Regions from separate parts of the Ammoniphilus sp. CFH 90114 genome, predicted to be linked through region 1. Evidence: predicted binding sites of a transcription regulator. Region 1 holds the regulator's gene; each other region holds the start of a gene.
The links. Region 1 encodes Rex, which represses fermentation and respiration genes when NADH is low (regulators of the CRP and FNR family bind a similar motif). Its sites were predicted from a motif close to TTGTGAAATATTTCACAA; they were not measured.
Positions count from the first base shown of each region.

Region 2: a site for Rex is predicted at 2,015-2,032, ahead of EIZ39_RS11610 (NarK family nitrate/nitrite MFS transporter). Genes of this name have one in related genera too.
Region 3: a site for Rex is predicted at 2,089-2,106, ahead of EIZ39_RS20250 (DUF1641 domain-containing protein). Genes of this name have one in related genera too.
Region 4: a site for Rex is predicted at 2,426-2,443, ahead of EIZ39_RS17190 (hemerythrin domain-containing protein). Genes of this name have one in related genera too.

Region 1 covers NZ_SDLI01000008.1:35,192-39,406, reverse strand. Annotated here, with positions in the region: gene EIZ39_RS17540 (5-formyltetrahydrofolate cyclo-ligase) at 1-16, shown strand, start outside; gene EIZ39_RS17535 (MogA/MoaB family molybdenum cofactor biosynthesis protein) at 100-615, shown strand; gene EIZ39_RS17530 (molybdopterin-binding protein) at 609-1,601, shown strand; gene EIZ39_RS17525 (redox-sensing transcriptional repressor Rex) at 1,628-2,275, shown strand; gene tatC (twin-arginine translocase subunit TatC) at 2,268-3,035, shown strand; gene groES (co-chaperone GroES) at 3,327-3,608, shown strand; gene groL (chaperonin GroEL) at 3,703-4,215, shown strand, end outside.
Region 2 covers NZ_SDLI01000004.1:290,900-295,114, forward strand. Annotated here, with positions in the region: gene EIZ39_RS11595 (DUF1292 domain-containing protein) at 1-202, shown strand, start outside; gene hisS (histidine--tRNA ligase) at 429-1,745, opposite strand; gene EIZ39_RS11610 (NarK family nitrate/nitrite MFS transporter) at 2,103-3,398, shown strand; gene EIZ39_RS11615 (DNA-3-methyladenine glycosylase I) at 3,472-4,032, shown strand; gene EIZ39_RS11620 (hypothetical protein) at 4,065-4,215, opposite strand, start outside.
Region 3 covers NZ_SDLI01000010.1:140,337-144,551, reverse strand. Annotated here, with positions in the region: gene EIZ39_RS20260 (EAL domain-containing protein) at 1-1,586, opposite strand, end outside; gene EIZ39_RS27785 (helix-turn-helix domain-containing protein) at 1,883-1,963, opposite strand; gene EIZ39_RS20250 (DUF1641 domain-containing protein) at 2,227-2,811, shown strand; gene EIZ39_RS20245 (stalk domain-containing protein) at 3,045-3,299, shown strand; gene EIZ39_RS20240 (NPCBM/NEW2 domain-containing protein) at 3,354-3,749, shown strand; gene EIZ39_RS20235 (LysR family transcriptional regulator) at 3,938-4,215, opposite strand, start outside.
Region 4 covers NZ_SDLI01000007.1:204,065-208,279, forward strand. Annotated here, with positions in the region: gene EIZ39_RS17170 (BaiN/RdsA family NAD(P)/FAD-dependent oxidoreductase) at 1-621, opposite strand, end outside; gene EIZ39_RS17175 (DUF1128 domain-containing protein) at 633-857, opposite strand; gene mnmL (tRNA modification radical SAM protein MnmL/YtqA) at 1,042-1,962, shown strand; gene EIZ39_RS17185 (hypothetical protein) at 2,032-2,388, opposite strand; gene EIZ39_RS17190 (hemerythrin domain-containing protein) at 2,557-3,009, shown strand; gene EIZ39_RS17195 (Crp/Fnr family transcriptional regulator) at 3,049-3,756, opposite strand; gene tatC (twin-arginine translocase subunit TatC) at 3,878-4,215, shown strand, end outside.

The DNA of each region.
Region 1 (4,215 bases):
TATAAATTCGTTTTAATTACGTTGTGAAATCATGTACAATATAGATGGACTCTTGTTACTGAACTGAGACTTATTTATCTTTCAACTAGGAGGATTTTCATGTCTGTATATAAAATTGGTGTTGTCACAGCGAGCAATTCGATTTATCGAGGAGAAAGAGAAAACGATAGCGTAGAAAAGCTAATTGAGTTGCTAAAGAAGCACTTAGATAGTGAGATACATATTCATCGCACTGTTCCCGATAGCATCGAGATGCTGAAGGAGACTATGATTGAGCTAACGGATAGAGAAAGAGTGGATTTACTTTTAACCGTTGGTGGAACGGGACTTAGTCCGGAGGATGTGACTCCTGAAGCTACAGAAGGGGTTATCGATCGCCATGTTCCAGGACTAGCGGAAGAGATGAGAAGGGCATCTCTTGCGAATTCTCGTCGTGCGATGCTCACTCGTGCGATTTCAGGTACACGAGGCAACACCCTAATTGTGAACTTTCCTGGCAACCCTAAGGGAGTGGAAGAGTGTTTTACAGCTATATGCGACCAGATTCCACATGCGATTAATATCATTCATGGGAATGTGGGGGTTGGATCTATTACAAGGGAGGAAAAGTGGTGAAATCTTCGTACTTGATAGAAGTGCCAGTTGAACAAGCTGTGGGAATGAGACTCGGTCATGACTTGACTCGTATTCTCCCAGGTGAGTTTAAAGGAAGAGCATTTAAGGCGGGGCATGAAATCACACCAGAAGATATACCTCTATTGTTAGACATCGGAAAAAGACATATTTATATCATGGACATACCTGTTGGCTACCTTCATGAGAATGAGGGAGCGGAAAGAATGGCGAAGGCACTAGCGGGGGGCGAAATCCTCTTAACAGAGCCAGTCGAAGGAAAAGTGACACTTAAATCCAAGATACATGGTTTGCTCAAGGTTCGAGCAGATATTGTTCACCAGGTCAATGAACTAGAAGGAATCTCTTTATCTACCTTAGTAGATAATCAAGTGGTCCAACCGGGTCAATCCTTGGCTGGTGTTCGGCCCATCCCATTGATTATTGAGGAAGGCAAGATTCTGGCAGTTGAACGATTAGCAGAACAATCTGCTCTCTCCGTGAAGCCCTTTAAGCCTATGAGGGTGGGGGTCGTAACAACGGGAAGTGAGGTTTATACCGGAAGAATTCAGGACAAGTTTGGTCCTGTCATCCGGGCGAAGCTTAAGGCTTTCGGCTCTGAAGTAATAGAGCAAAGACTTGCGAATGATGATGCCGAGCAGATTCAGAATGAGATAAGGTACTTTATCGATAAAAAGGTTGACTTGATCCTCGTGACTGGAGGAATGTCGGTGGATCCTGACGATCGTACACCTGGCGCAATCAAAGGGGTAGGAGCTGAAGTGGTCCGCTACGGAACCCCTATGCTTCCAGGCTCTATGCTGCTGATGGCCTATTACGGGGATATTCCGATCATGGGACTACCAGGATGCGTAATGCATGATCCGCATACTTCCTTTGATGTGTTCTTGCCTAGAATTCTTGCGGGAGAGAAGATCACAGCCAAAGATATTACCTCCATGGGCTACGGAGGATTTCATTCGTGTTAGTAAATTGACGATGAGGAGGTGAGCTCATGGAACAAGCTATACCTAAAGTAACAGCGAAGAGACTTCCCATATATTTTCGATATCTTCACGGGCTTTCCTCATTGGGTATTACTAGGGTTTCTTCAGCAGAGCTCAGCCGGTCGCTGAATATTGATCCAGCAACAATACGTCGAGATCTTTCCTATTTAGGAGCGTTAGGGAGAAAAGGTTATGGGTATGATGTAGAGTATTTAATTCAATTTCTAAGAGAGTTCTTGAAGCAGGATGAAACAACCCATGTTATCCTCGTGGGAGTGGGAAATTTAGGTACCGCTCTCCTTCAGTATGACTTCTTAAAAAATAACGCGATGATAGTTGCCGCGTTTGATAATGATCCATCGAAGGTTGGACAAAAGATAAATGGAATCCCGATTTATCCTTTGAATGATTTTGTAAGTGTAGTGGAAGAGGAGGATGCATTAGTTGCTATCCTTACCGTGCCGGTACATGCAGCGCAAGATGTTACGGATCAACTTGTGAAATCTGGAATTAAGGGAATCCTAAATTTTACCCCGACTAGATTGCAAGTACCCGAGGATATAAAAATTCATTATATCGATCTTAGCGTTGAGTTGCAGTCGCTTGTCTACTTTTTGAAAAAAAATGAACCGGTGGTCGTAGAAGAAAATGAATGATAAAGAAATGTCAATGGTGGATCACCTATCTGAGCTAAGAAAAAGGCTTATTTGGGTTATTTCCTTTTTTATCTTGTTTATGATCATAGGTTTTGTCGTAGCACCAACCCTTGTAGAACATTTAAAGAATGATCCAGCTGCGTCTAACATTTCGTGGCATGTATTTGGGTTCTCGGATGCTCTGCGGATCTATATGCAAGTGGCCTTTATCATTGCTGTTATACTGACGTTGCCTGTTATTTTATTTCATGTGTGGCGATTTATGTCTCCAGGACTTACCCAAGTGGAGCAGAGGGCCTTGCTGATTTATATTCCTTTTGCCATTATCTTACTGCTGTTGGGCTTAAGCTTCGGCTATTATATCTTACTTCCTATGATTATTGGGTTTATGTCCAACTTCACGTTTGCTTTGGGGGCAGAAGAAACCTACGGGCTAACGCAATATTTCCAGTTCATGTTTAACTTAATTCTTCCTGTCAGCTTGCTTTTTGAACTCCCAGTCGTCATTTTGTTTTTGACCACGATTCGGGTGGTCAACCCGATGATTCTTAAGAAGTTCCGCAAGTATTCTATATTGATCTTTGTCACCATCGCAGCTTTAGTTACCCCACCAGACTTTATATCCAATATTCTTGTCTCCATCCCGCTCATTGCGCTTTATGAGATTAGTATCTGGCTATCCGGATTCGTCTATCGCAAACAGAAGGAAAGAGACAAGGAATGGGAAGAAGAATTTGCGATTATTAAAACAGACGATTAAGAGGAGAGTGATCTCCTCTTTTTTGTGATGGATTGGGTTGCGTCCCTTCAGGATTCACTAAAATCGATAAAATACTCTCCACATATGACCCTTGGTATGCTTAGCCTCACCTTGGGACAAAATGGAAAGGGTAAATCTGTAGTTCATACATATATTTACAAATTTTTAATAAAAAAAGTGATTTAGGGGCTTGCAAAGTTGGGGAAAAATGACTATTATAATAAATGTGTTAGCACTCAAGTTGAATGAGTGCTAATAAAACGCAAATGTCCTTAAGGAGGGTGTTTCACAGTGTTAAGACCATTAGGTGATCGCGTGGTTATCGAAGCAATTGCTAAGGAAGAGACAACAGCAAGTGGGATCGTTCTACCAGACACAGCAAAGGAAAAGCCTCAAGAGGGCCGCGTTGTAGCTGTAGGTTCTGGACGTATTGAGAACGGAGAGCGCGTTGCCCTTGAAGTGAAAGAAGGCGACAAAGTTATCTTCTCTAAGTACGCTGGTACTGAAGTGAAATTCGGTGACAAAGAATTGTTGATCATGCGTGAAAGCGACATTCTTGCTATCTTACAATAATTGAGTTCATTGGGACTATAAGGTCCAACTGGACTCGTCCCTTCGTAAATAAATCTCGGGTTTACATATATGAATTAGAAGGAGGCATCTTTAAATGGCAAAGGATATTAGATTTAGTGAAGAAGCTCGCCGCGCTATGCTTCGTGGTGTGGATACTCTAGCTAATGCGGTTAAAGTAACTCTAGGACCAAAAGGCCGTAACGTAGTTCTTGAGAAGAAGTTTGGATCTCCTCTTATCACAAACGATGGTGTTACCATTGCAAAGGAAATCGAACTAGAAGATGCATTCGAAAACATGGGTGCTCAATTAGTTAAAGAAGTAGCTACGAAGACAAACGACGTAGCGGGTGACGGTACAACAACGGCAACGGTATTGGCTCAAGCTATGATCCGTGAAGGTTTGAAAAACGTTACTTCCGGAGCTAACCCAATGGTTATCCGCAAGGGTATCGAAAAGGCTGTTCGTGCAGCGGTTGAAGAGATTAAGAATATCTCTAAAACTGTTGAAACGAAAGAATCCATTGCACAAGTTGCTGCGATCTCTGCTGCTGATGACGAAATCGGTACGTTGATTGCAGAAGCTATGGAAAAGGTAGGTAAGGAAGGC
Region 2 (4,215 bases), on a different contig from region 1:
GGAGAAGCAATATGCAGTAGAGGCTTTGTTTGACATGGAAGATCAATCTTATGCATTGTTGACCTCAGAGCAAGAGACGATTCTCATGAGAGTTGAAGGCGACGATGAGGACCGTTACCTTGTTGGTATTACAGATGAAGAGGAAAGCGAAGCAATTCTAAGTGCCTACCAAATCGCCGTCGAAAACGCACCAGCGGAATAGCATAGGGTAGATGTGACCCATTATATAGGCGGAGAATTTCCGCCTATTTTTTGGATTTTAAGTTTTTCGGCTAAAATAACAGGAAAATTTTCCGTTATTTTCATATTTCACCTCGATTTTGAGTAATTGGCCCACATTAGCAGGAAAATCTCCGCTTATTTCGATTTCTTTTATCCATCTACCTAAAATAGGCGGAATTTTTTCGCTTACCCCCCAGCCAATCTCCCTACTCCATCTTCCATTTCGCTGGATCAGCTAGTTCCTGGTTTCCAGTAATTAAATTCTTGACCTCGCAATCTCCTCCAGGTTCAAAAGGTAGAAACCACACATACGGTATTCCTTTTCTAGACGCGTAGCGAATCTGTTTGGCAAACTTCACTGCACTAGGGAAGACCTCTACTTTATGCCCGTTCTCTCTTAGCTTGGCTGCAATCGCAAGGGCCTCTGCATACCGATCGTCCTGCGGTAAAACCACGAGGATATCAGTAGGACTTTTTCTTCCTAGTGGAAGCTCGTTCTCATGGAACAGCTTTCCTAGGACCCGCGATAATCCGATAGACATCCCAACTCCACTTAGATTCTTATCAATGAAAGAGCCTGCTAAATTTTCGTATCGACCACCCGAACACACACTGCCTAGCTCAGGATACTGAATTAACGAAGATTCATAGACTGTTCCTGTATAGTAATCAAGCCCGCGGGCAATAGACAGGTCCGCTATCACAGCGCCTGAGGGAAGATCCTGTAAGTCTTGCAGGACCTGATCTAATTCTTCTAGCCCTTCCTGCATAAGAGGATGCTCAACCCCAAGCTCTTGAACCTTAGATACAAGTCCTTCACGATCCGTTTTAATTTTGGCAATCGCTACACATCGTTGAGCTAGTTCATCTGTTAACCCTTCTTCCTCTTGAAGGATCTTTAATACGCCTTTTTCACCCAGCTTATCCCACTTATCGATCGCGCGAACGATTCGGCTCATTTCCTCAATCCCTAGACCTAGAAAGTATCCCTGGAGGACTTTGCGATTGTTTAATCTAAATTGAATATCAAGGCCTAACTTCTGAAAGATCCCAAACATGACTCTAGGCATCTCTGAGTCGAACCTTAAGGGAAGCGTATCCTCATGGATTACATCGATATCACACTGGTAAAACTCACGATACCTGCCTACCTGTGCTCGCTCTCCTCTCCATACTTTTTGCATCTGATATCGCTTGAAGGGAAACACGAGGTCTCCATAATGCTGTGCTACATAGCGCGCAAAAGGGACTGTTAAATCATAATGCAATCCCAATCGGGCTTCATCTCCCTCTTCGGCATGCAGCCTTTGCATCACATAGATTTCTTTATCAATCTCGCCCTTTGCAGTTAGAACATTTAATTCTTCAACCGATGGAGTTTCAATACAGGCATACCCAAAACTCTCAAATTCCTTGCGTATCGTATCCATCCACATGAGTTCAACAGCTTTCTGTTCGGGTAGCCATTCTGGAAAACCTGAAATTGCCTGGGGGCGATACTTCCCCTTTGCTTGATTTGACATGAGTGATCTTCTCCTTAGAAAAAAATGAAAAAGCCATGCAAGGCTACACCTCACATGGCTCCCAATGGCAAGAGCTTCGCAGGTGCAAACACAATAAGCGTTTACACCTAGAAAAAACATTAACTGTTTTTCCAATGGGTACAAACGCAATGAGAATGATGACGATGATGATGGCAGTTGAGTTTCTTATTACTCATCTTGTTTCCCCCCTTAATTATTTATCTAATCTTACTGTAAAATTGTGGTCGATAGCAAGTCATGATTTTCCCTTGTGACTTATTACACATCCTTTTCTATTCTCTCTTGTTAGAATGACACTACAACAAGGATACATTATCAATTAGGGGGAAGAACACCATGCGTGTTATAACAGAATGGAAACCGGAAGTTCCTCAGTTTTGGGAGTCAACTGGAAAACAAATTGCGCGAAAAAACCTTCTCATATCGGTTTTCGCTTTGATCTTAGCCTTTATCGTTTGGCAGATTTGGTCTGTTGTAGCGGTTCGTCTTAATGATGTAGGATTTAATCTAAGCAAGAGTGAATTGTTTACTCTGGCAGCCCTTCCGGGTTTATCAGGAGCAACCTTGCGTCTAGTCTATACTTTCATGCCGGGTTTACTAGGCGGAAAAAACTGGACGGTGATTAGTACAAGTGTACTTTTAATACCAACTATTGGAATTGGATTTGCCGTACAGAATCCAGAAACTCCGTATTATGTTTTAGTGATCTTAGCAGCCTTGTGTGGTCTTGGCGGAGCAAACCTGTCTTCCTCAACAGCAAATATTAATGCCTTTTTCCCTAAGAAGCATAAGGGTACAGCTAACGGAATTAACGTTGGAATTGGGAACCTCGGTGTTAGTGTAGTGCAGTTTGTTACTCCACTAGCCATTGGGGTGAGTTTTATAGGAGTAATGACCGGTAGCTCCCAAGTGCTTCCAGACGGTTCAGAAATCTACATTCAGAATGCTGCGTTTATCTGGGTCATTCCTATTGTTGCAGCGATTCTATTAGCTGCCTTCGGAATGGACAATCTTCCCAATACAAAACAAAGTTTTAAAGAACAAGTTGTTGTCTTAAAGCATAAGCACACTTGGATTATGACATGGCTCTACGTCATGTGCTTCGGTTCTTTTATAGGCTACGCCGCAGCATTTCCGCTGCTAATTCGTTCCGAGTTCCCTGAAATTAACGCCGTGCAATATGCCTTCCTTGGGCCATTAGTAGGTGCTTCCCTTCGTCCACTTGGAGGGTGGATATCTGATAAAGTAAACAGCGGAGCTAAAGTTACTTTCTGGACTACACTCAGTATGGTTGCCGCAACCGCCGGAGTCATCTATTTCTTGAACATAAACCATTTCAACGGATTCTTAGTGATGTTCCTCATCCTCTTTGCAGGTACGGGTATTGCCAACGGTTCAACCTTCCGCATGGTTCCCTTCATCTTTGAAGGAAAGCAATCAGGCCCAGTACTAGGATTTATTGCGGCAATAGGAGCATACGGAGCATTCTTTATTCCTAAGATCTTCGGATGGTCCATCGATTCTACAGGTTCAGCTAATCTTGCACTCAATCTCTTCATCGGTTATTACGTCATCAGCTTGTTTGTTTGCTGGTTCTGGTATTCTAGAAAAAATGCTTCAATTAAATGTTAAATACAAGTAGGCTTAGAAGAGCTGTTTCTGCTATAGTAGAAACAGCTTTTCACATTAAAGGAGACGTTTGTCTATGCAAGAAAAGAAAAGATGTGGTTGGGTAACAACCGATCCCCTCTATATAAAGTACCATGATGAAGAATGGGGTGTCCCTGTGAGGGACAGTCAGAAGCTCTTTGAGATGCTGTGCTTAGAAGGAGCACAAGCCGGGTTGTCTTGGATAACGGTTTTGAAGAAGAGAGAAAATTATCGAACAGCCTTTGACAACTTTGATCCTCAAAGAATAGCCCAATATGATGAGCAAAAAATTAATATATTATTATCAAACGAAGGGATTATTCGACATCGCGGCAAGATTGAAGCCTTTATCACGAATGCAAAATGTTATCTGGAAATGACCCATAAAGGTGAAGATTTTTCCACCTTTCTCTGGTCTTTTATTGGAGGGAATCCTGTCATCAACGATTGGACAGAGAATCAAAAATCCCCCAGTAAAACCGAGGTTTCCGATGCGATGAGTAAAGCATTGAAAAAGAAAGGGTTCAAATTCGTAGGAAGCACGATCTGTTATGCGTTTATGCAAGCCACAGGTATGGTAGACGATCATGACGGCTCATGTTATAAACGAAGCTAAAATAAGAAACCTTGGCTGTCTTCCAAGGATTCTTATTTTGCGTTTTTTTCCACATATTCTATAAACCCATCCCGTGCGCCTTTTTGTTCTATAATTTTCTTCACATAATACCAGTCGGAAAGCAATCCCTCTTGTTTTTGTGTTTCTATATATTTTCTAAACCTGTCTTCTTGGATCAGCTGT
Region 3 (4,215 bases), on a different contig from region 1:
ATCCCAATACTTGTGGTTACGAAAACTTCATGTTCATCCAAGGTGAAAGGCTGATTAAGCATAGTAAGGATCTTCTGGGCCATTTTGCCGACTTCTTCTCTTGAAGTATCCGTTAAGATGATAGTAAATTCATCTCCACCGATCCGGTAGGCTTGTCCAAGAGAATCGAGCATTCTATTCGCAACGGCTATCAACAACTGATCTCCGAAGGTATGACCTAATCCATCGTTGACGGATTTAAAACGGTCTAAATCAAGGAACATCACAGCTATCGTATCTTTATTCATATCGGCTTTTTCGATATGTTTCTGAAGTTGAGTAGTGAAAGCACGTCGATTAGGAAGATTCGTTAAAGAGTCATGCTCTGCTTGATATCGAATTTGCTTCGTATAACTCTCCAAGTTCTGCGACATCGTATTAATCCCGTCACTTAGTAAACCTATTTCGTCTTTTGAATTTCTTTCCACTCTAACGGAGAAATCTCCTTTTGAAATTTCTTCTACTTTTTGAAGGATGTACTGAACGGGTCTGACTAAATAACCGGCAAGGGAGTAGCTAACCATAAAGACAATGAGTAGAATAACAATGGAGATGATCGCATTGTTGTATAGTTGCTCACTAAGCACATCTTCGATGAGCTTATAGTCATTTACTAGTCCAATAACGTAAGGCTTATCCGCGAGTACAGGATAGAAGCTTTTGATTACCTTTTTGCCATTAATCTCTGCTTCAAGACTTTGTATTTTCCCTGTTGTAATGGCCTGGTTCACCAGAGCAACATCGGTGGATTCAAGCTTAAAGCTGTAGTTACCAAATAGGATGGGTTCGTCATCTTTGCGTACATAAGATATGCCGTTAGATTGAGTAATAATGGGTTCTTTCCCAAAGGCCTTCGGGTTAAAGCCAGTTATCTCTAGGGTGAATTCGTTATTTTGTAGTGTTTTGTCTAGAAAGGATTTTATCCCAGTAATCTCATCAAATTGTTGGATCTGAGTATCTCGTACATAAGGATCTATAATATAGTCGGTTGTACCATCATAGAAATATCCCCATTTATCGTAATGGTCCGGATTAGAGCTAGAGACATCAATCGGTCCTGCCCAATAGTTCGGGAGTTTTTGCCCTTGGGGAACCGTTACTTCTTCCCCTCTTAATAATTGATGAAAGGCGTCAAACCAATATCCCCATTCCTTTGAACCAATACCGACTTCTTTAACATCAGATGATTTTACAGCAATGATATCTTCCTCTGTTTCTTGAAATAACGTGATATGAGAGACCCCAATTTCCTTACTAAGTCTCTGTAATTCCTCATTCGTTACCTGATCTGCTTGGGGGGAAAGGGCATACTTAGCTACAAGGGAAGCCACTCGTAGCTTCTCTCCAATGAGATCCTCAATGTATTTTGAACCTTCTCTTGAATTTTCAATTGCAATGCTGATCTCTTTAGCGGTAATCTCCATGAGCTTCTTCTGGTTTTCTACCAATATATTCTTAGTAGAATAGTAGTGTAACGCGTTATTCGATATTAGAACCACGGTTACAAGCAACAAAAATACAGTCGCTACTTTTGCCTTAATCGACACATTGTTTCCCCCTGTATGTGAAATGGTGATCGCTGTCAACCTCAAAGTCGTAATGGGTACAACTATAATTATTAAGATTATAAATTATGTCGAATGGACTATAAAGCGCAAAACATGTAATTAGTTACATTTACCTATTTAGTTGAAGGAAGATTAGGAAAAATTATTCACTTCGTAGTGAATGGGGAGTGGTTTTTGGTGGGGGTGGTCTCGCCGAAGATGGAAGAGAAAATGAGAGGGAACCAAGAGTTTGACCCGCGCAACTTGTATCCGTTGCAACGCAGCGGGTCAAGAGCTTATTTTATGTATCCGTTTTCTCGTAGCTTTTTTATCCAAACTCTTATGGTTCTAGGATGTCGACCAAAGTGTTTTGTCATTTCGTTTATAGGTGGAAGAACAAAATTTCTCTCCTTTAAGTAGATCCACATGATGTATTCACTTGTACCTAAGTTCTTGATGATTTCAGTTCCCATAAGTTCCTCCATAGAATAAATCAATTCGTATTAGAAGTATTTTACAATAAAACCTATTTTGTTGGAAGTGAAAGTGAATAGAAAGGGAAAAATGAACTACCTTTGAATTATCGAGTCGGTCCTCTGGAATAATAAAACAATAAAAGTGGAGAGAAGAGGAGAAGAACATGTCCGCTATAATTACAGAGAAGTCATTGCAATGGGTAAATGAATTATCGAATCCCGAGGTACAGGAAGCGTTAACTACACTGGTCCAGAAGCTTCCGCAGATTAAAGATGCCGTCGTCAAAATGGAGCAAGGTTTAGGTATGGTTACGGCCCTTGCTGAGGATAGCCAAACGATCAACAATATTGCTGAGCCATTGTCTCACATTTCTAAGATTGCCTTGAATAAGGACAATCTAGATGCTCTTCTGTCTCTCGTGGAGAAGCTGCCAAGAATCACTCAGGCGGTTGAAATGCTGGAAAAAGTGACTCCTTTGTTTGACCTTGTCACCAAAAAGGAAAACATCGTTTCAGCGGTTGAGGTTGCTGGGATTATCGCAGCGCCTGTAACCGAGCGTGTGCAAGAAGGCCTGTCTATGGCCAAGGAGGCCAAAGCAAGAGCGGAGCAGAACCGGCAGGATGTTGGATTATTTGGTCTTCTGCGAATCTTGAAGGATCCAACCGTTCAAGACAGTTTGAAGTTCGTCCAGGCTTTTCTAGAGGTACTTTCGGAGAAGAAGCCCTATGAGCCGTATGCAAAGAAATAAGGAATACATGATTGAGGGTGAGTCCAAATGAAGTGCCAGGCACTAATTGGTCACTCTTTTTTTTTGGCTCTAAAGAACTACTTTTGTAACACAAAGGCAAATAGAACGATAGACAGGGTGGGGCTTTGTATTGAATAATAAGAATCAATGTTATATTTAGATTATTGGTCATAAGTCTAGAGTAGGTTTTCTATACTTACAGAGATTAGAGAGAAAGGTGAGGAGGATTAGATATGTCTAAAGGATTAAGAGTAAGGGATTTCGTAAGTGGAGTCATGGTGGGGGCAATTTTATTTTCAGGAGTCGCCTATGCAGCATCGACTAAGATTGATGTGAGCTTTAAACCGATTAAGTTTTTTTTCGAGGGAGAAGAAAAAATAGCAGGTTCTGGTGAGCAAGGATTTGTCTATAATGGTAGAACCTATGTGCCTCTTCGCTTCATGGGAGAATCCCTAGGCAAAGAAGTGACTTATTATCAGGGCATTTAGAACAGCATCTACATAGGCGGCCGTAAGCCGAGCAATCAGACCAACATAAATCAAATGTCTACTACTTCTAAAAATTTGTCTTCAGAGACCAAAGAGCTGACTTCTTCTTTCAAGGCAAGCAATGGCGATTCGATTAATGGGAATGGTTTTATTATAGGACAGGGAGCTAAGACGATACCGGGATCGCTAAAGGTGGAATATAACTTAAACAAAGACTATAAAATCTTCGAAGCGGTGATTGCTCCTAGCGAGCAGTGGACGGGAAAAGAGGACAAAAACATTGGAATGGTTAAGATTTACCAAAACGGACATCTGATTTACGACAGTGGAAATATTGCTTCAAATAGGGATCCTATACCTGTAAGGCTAAGTTTAGTGGATGTGAATCAATTCCGAATTGAAGCTTATGGACGGGAATTAGGTTTATTAAATGCTAAATTCATAAAATAGATATTAAATGCTCATCTTCTATTGAAGATGGGCATTTTAATATCTCGAAAAAATCTTATAATCGCCCATTCTATTCGGGATTCTTCTTAGGTAGGATTGCTTAGGCGATGGATTGTGGGACCAGGCGTTTATTTGCAGATATCTGTTGGATATTTGCAGGTTCGGTGTGGATATTTGCAAGTTTGGGTTTAAACGAGATGCCTCTCCACAAAATCCAAGAAAACTTTGGTGCACGGTGAGAGATAGCGTCCCTCAATGTAAAAGACAGAAACCCACCGTGAAAGAGGAGGGTCCAAGGGTAAAATAGAAATGGTTGGCCCCGGAGATTCCGCCATCAAACGCGGGAGTATCGAAACGCCTAGTCCTTTTGCCACTAGGGTTCGCGGAGAGGCGCACTCATAGGCAATAAGCGGCTCGAAACCTTCACGAAGACACGTTGCAAGTAGTTGTGAACGAATTCCGGACC
Region 4 (4,215 bases), on a different contig from region 1:
TTGTTGTATGAACGGTGCTTTCGACGTTAGCGGTACTTCTGTCGGATAAAGCTCTGTAATGGTATGACCAGCCTCCTGAGCCCATTCATATCCATCTCCCGTTGACCCTGTATGTGGAACTGATTTCCCCCCTACGGCTATGACAACGGAGCGTGCTTCAAGGAGCTTCCCGTCTTTTAATCGGATGCCCTTCACCTCGTGGTCCTCATATAAGACCTTATCTACTGGGGCGTTTGTTAGAATCTCTACTTTAAGTAATTTAATTTGATTAATGAGAGTATTAACAACATCTTTCGCTTTATCTGTAACGGGAAACATCCTTCCACGATCTTCTTCTTTTAAGGGGATGCCTAGCCCTTCAAAGAATTCAATAATATCCTTGTTATTGAAAACAGAAAACGCACTATGTAGGAAACGCCCATTACCGGGGATATTCTTAATAATGAAATCAATACTCCCTGCATTCGTTACATTACAACGTCCGCCACCGGAGATCGCCAATTTCCTTCCGAGCTTGTCTCCTTTATCTAACAGAAGAACTTTGCTTCCAGAACGTCCGGCTGCAACAGCCGCCATGAGACCTGAAGGGCCTCCACCAATGATAATCACATCATATTTCATAATTGTCCCTCTTATTTTTTTCGCATACTCCCTAGTTCGCTTACGATGGCTTCCATCTCGCTGATGCTAAATCGTTCTTTACGCATGACCATTTCAAAGAGGTCTAGCAGATCCTCATAAATATCTAATTCAAAAGCATCAGGATTCATGACGGAGGTATTAGCCATTGTTAATTTCTTTTGTAGCTCATTAAGCATATGCACCATATTTTCACGACTAGGATTTGCAAGATTCATTTATATCATCTCCAATTAGTTAATTCGTATAGCAATAATTTTACCATATTGTCAAGGGAATACTACGGAAACGATGTGTTTTCTCAGGTCTTAATGTTAGTTTATAATGGAATGGTTCTCGTGTAAGGTTGTAGAGAAAGGGGCAGAGATTAAATTGAATACTATTCAACCGATTGCTCCGCAGATGTGGGGAGATAAACGATATCATACTTGGAATTATCACTTAAGAGAACGATTCGGGGCTAAGGTATTTAAAGTCATGCTTGATGCGGGATTCACCTGCCCGAACAGAGATGGAAAAGTAGCCATTGGGGGATGTACATTCTGTAGCGCTAGAGGTTCAGGAGATTTTGCCGGCGCAAGAAGAGACGATCTAAAAAAGCAGTTTCATGATGTAGCAGAAAGAATGCATACGAAGTGGCCTGAGGCAAAGTATATTGGCTATTTTCAGGCTTATACCAATACCTATGCTCCAGTAGAAGAATTGAGGGAGTGCTACGAAACCATTTTAGAAGAGGATGTAGTTGGATTAGCCATTGCAACTAGGCCAGATTGTCTTCCTGATGATGTTGTAGAATATCTAGCAGAGATGAATCAAAGAACGTATCTATGGGTTGAACTAGGCTTACAAACCGTTCATGAATCAACAGCGGAACTCATTAATAGAGCTCATGACTTTGAGACCTATGTAGAAGCTGTAGAAAAATTGAGGAAGCACAATATTCGAGTTTGTTCTCATATCATCTTAGGCTTGCCAGGTGAGACGGAAGAGATGATGATGGAGACGGCTAAAGCTGTCGCAAACCTCCCTGTTCAAGGCATTAAGATTCATTTGCTGCACCTGCTTAAGAAGACTCCGTTAGTCAAATTGTGGGAACAAGGAGGATTAGAATTTTTGGATCAGGAAACCTACACACGTTTGGTCGTTGATATATTAGAGATCCTACCACCAGAAATGATTATTCACCGTTTAACGGGAGATGGGCCTCCAGAACTCTTGATTGGACCGATGTGGAGTAGAAGAAAGTGGGAAGTCCTAAATGGAATCGAACGTGAATTGCGTCAAAGGAATGCATGGCAGGGACGATTATGGAAAAGAGATTAAGCGGAGCAATTCCGCTTATTTTTTATATGAAAAAAACTCCGGATATTCCGATATCCGGATGGGTAGTTTCTATGAAGTGGAGACAACGCGGCTCTTAAATACGACCCACTCTTCTTCTGTTTCGATGTTAGACAGTTCATCGTACAGTTCTTCAAGTATATCCTCATCGCTAAATATGAGGGGGGATTGATCGCCTGAGATCAGCTGTTCCATTCGGGCTAATTGCTCTACTTGTTTTCGGTATACCTGTAGTAAAGGAGCGGACAGTCGTGTGATAAGTTTTCTTTCTTTTGCTGGGTCTCGTTCGATTTGCTGTTCATAGTGCTCAATATACTCTTCTTGAGTTTTTGCTGTATATTCCTCAGGTGGTTCAACTCCTAGGAACAGGGCGTATCGAAATCGCTCTAATGCTTGTTCAATGCTCAATCGTTTTCTTCCTCTCTTTTGCTTGATCTATTCAGGTTTGTGATAAACTTAACAGACGTTGGCTATAGCGTATAGTAAATTACTATATGAATAGAGAATTCTATACAGATACGTATAACACAATGCAAGGTTACTTTGCAAAAATCTATGGGAAAGAGGGAAGGAACGATGAATATAACTGATTCATTTGCGCTCTTTCTAGAACAACATGAACAAATAAAAGCAACGGCTAAGGAAGCCCAGCTCGCGTTGGAGCGGATTAAATCAACTGGAAACGTGGAGGGATACCAAGAAGTATTAGATAAACTAGTGAAACTGAAAGCAGAGCTCATGGAGCACAGCAGGCAGGAAGAGGAAGTGATTGTTCCTCTCGTTGAGAAAATGTATCATTCTCCAGAAATGGCTCATTACGTAGAAGATGAACACGTGCAGATGGAAGAGGATCTACTGGCTATTAAGAAGCAATTGCGTATGCACATTAGTGAAGAAAGAGAGCAATTGGATGAAGAAGTGTTTGTGAAAACTAAAAGATTCCTTACGCAAACAGTCACTCACATCTTTGAAGAGGAGAGCGGGTTATTCCCTATGCTAAGGGGGTATTTGTTACAGATGGAAAAGTAAAAAAAGATTCCTCGCAGGAATCTTTTTGTTTTAAGAAAGTTAAATTCGGCAAATATCTTCAGGGCAACCATCACATTCTAAAAATTCTTTAAGATATGTGATATTATGAACAGTAATAAAGCCATTATCAACACTAATGACTTCATTCTTGCGAAGCTCATTTAACATACGGTTTACACTCTCACGGGTGGTCCCGATGAAATTGGCAAGATCTTTGTTGGTTAAGAAGAGATCAATAAGGACACCGTCCTTGACCTTAATCCCATAAGTATTGGTCATTCGGATCAGTGTAGAATAAAGAGCACCGTGCTTACCAAGGAGCATTAGATCCCTAAACTTCGATTGATTGCGGCGATAAGCAATTCCCATCCATTTCATAAACTCTACGGCTAGTTTACTGTTGCGTGTCAGGAGATCTTCTAAGCTTGATCTAGCTATAATTCCAGCGCTTCCGTCCTCTAGCATCTCTGCGGTAGAGGTATAGGTTATTCCAGGCTGAAAAAGGGCTAGTTCTCCAATCAGTTCTCCTGGTTTACAAATATAAAGAGTCAGCTCTTTTCCCTCAAGGGTCGTTTTACTGATCTTCACACTACCGGAACGAATGAAGTAGAGATTCTCAGCTTTTTCTCCATCCATGTAAAGTATGGTATCCTTAGGGTAATTGACATCGACGGCAATCGCATTGATCTCTTCACGGAATTCATTTGGGATCAATTGGAAAAAGGTTTTATCAGTTATATTTTCCAATGTATGACCTCCCTTCACAGTAGTTATTATTAAATATTATCATAGGTCCAAAAGGAACAAAATGCTTTTAATTATAACTTTCCTAAAAAAATGTTCCAAATAAGCTAAAAGGAGGTGTGAAATGAATAAAGAAGAAACAAGATCAGATGTACAGCTTACGGAACATCTTGCCGAGATGAGAAAAAGAATTATTTATTGCTTAGTATTCTTTTTCCTTGCCATGATCGCTGGATTTGTATTTTCAGGACAAGTAGTCAATCATTTGAAGAATGATCCTGCGGCCAAGCATTTAGAATGGCATGTCTTCGGTATTGCCGATGCTTTATCCGTTTACGTTAAGGTTTCCCTTGTTTTAGGTCTTATTATTTCTCTTCCTTTCTTTCTCTATCAGATCTGGGCTTTTGTAAAACCAGGTTTGAAGAAGTCTGAACAGAAAATAGCCTTGCGCTTTATTCCGGG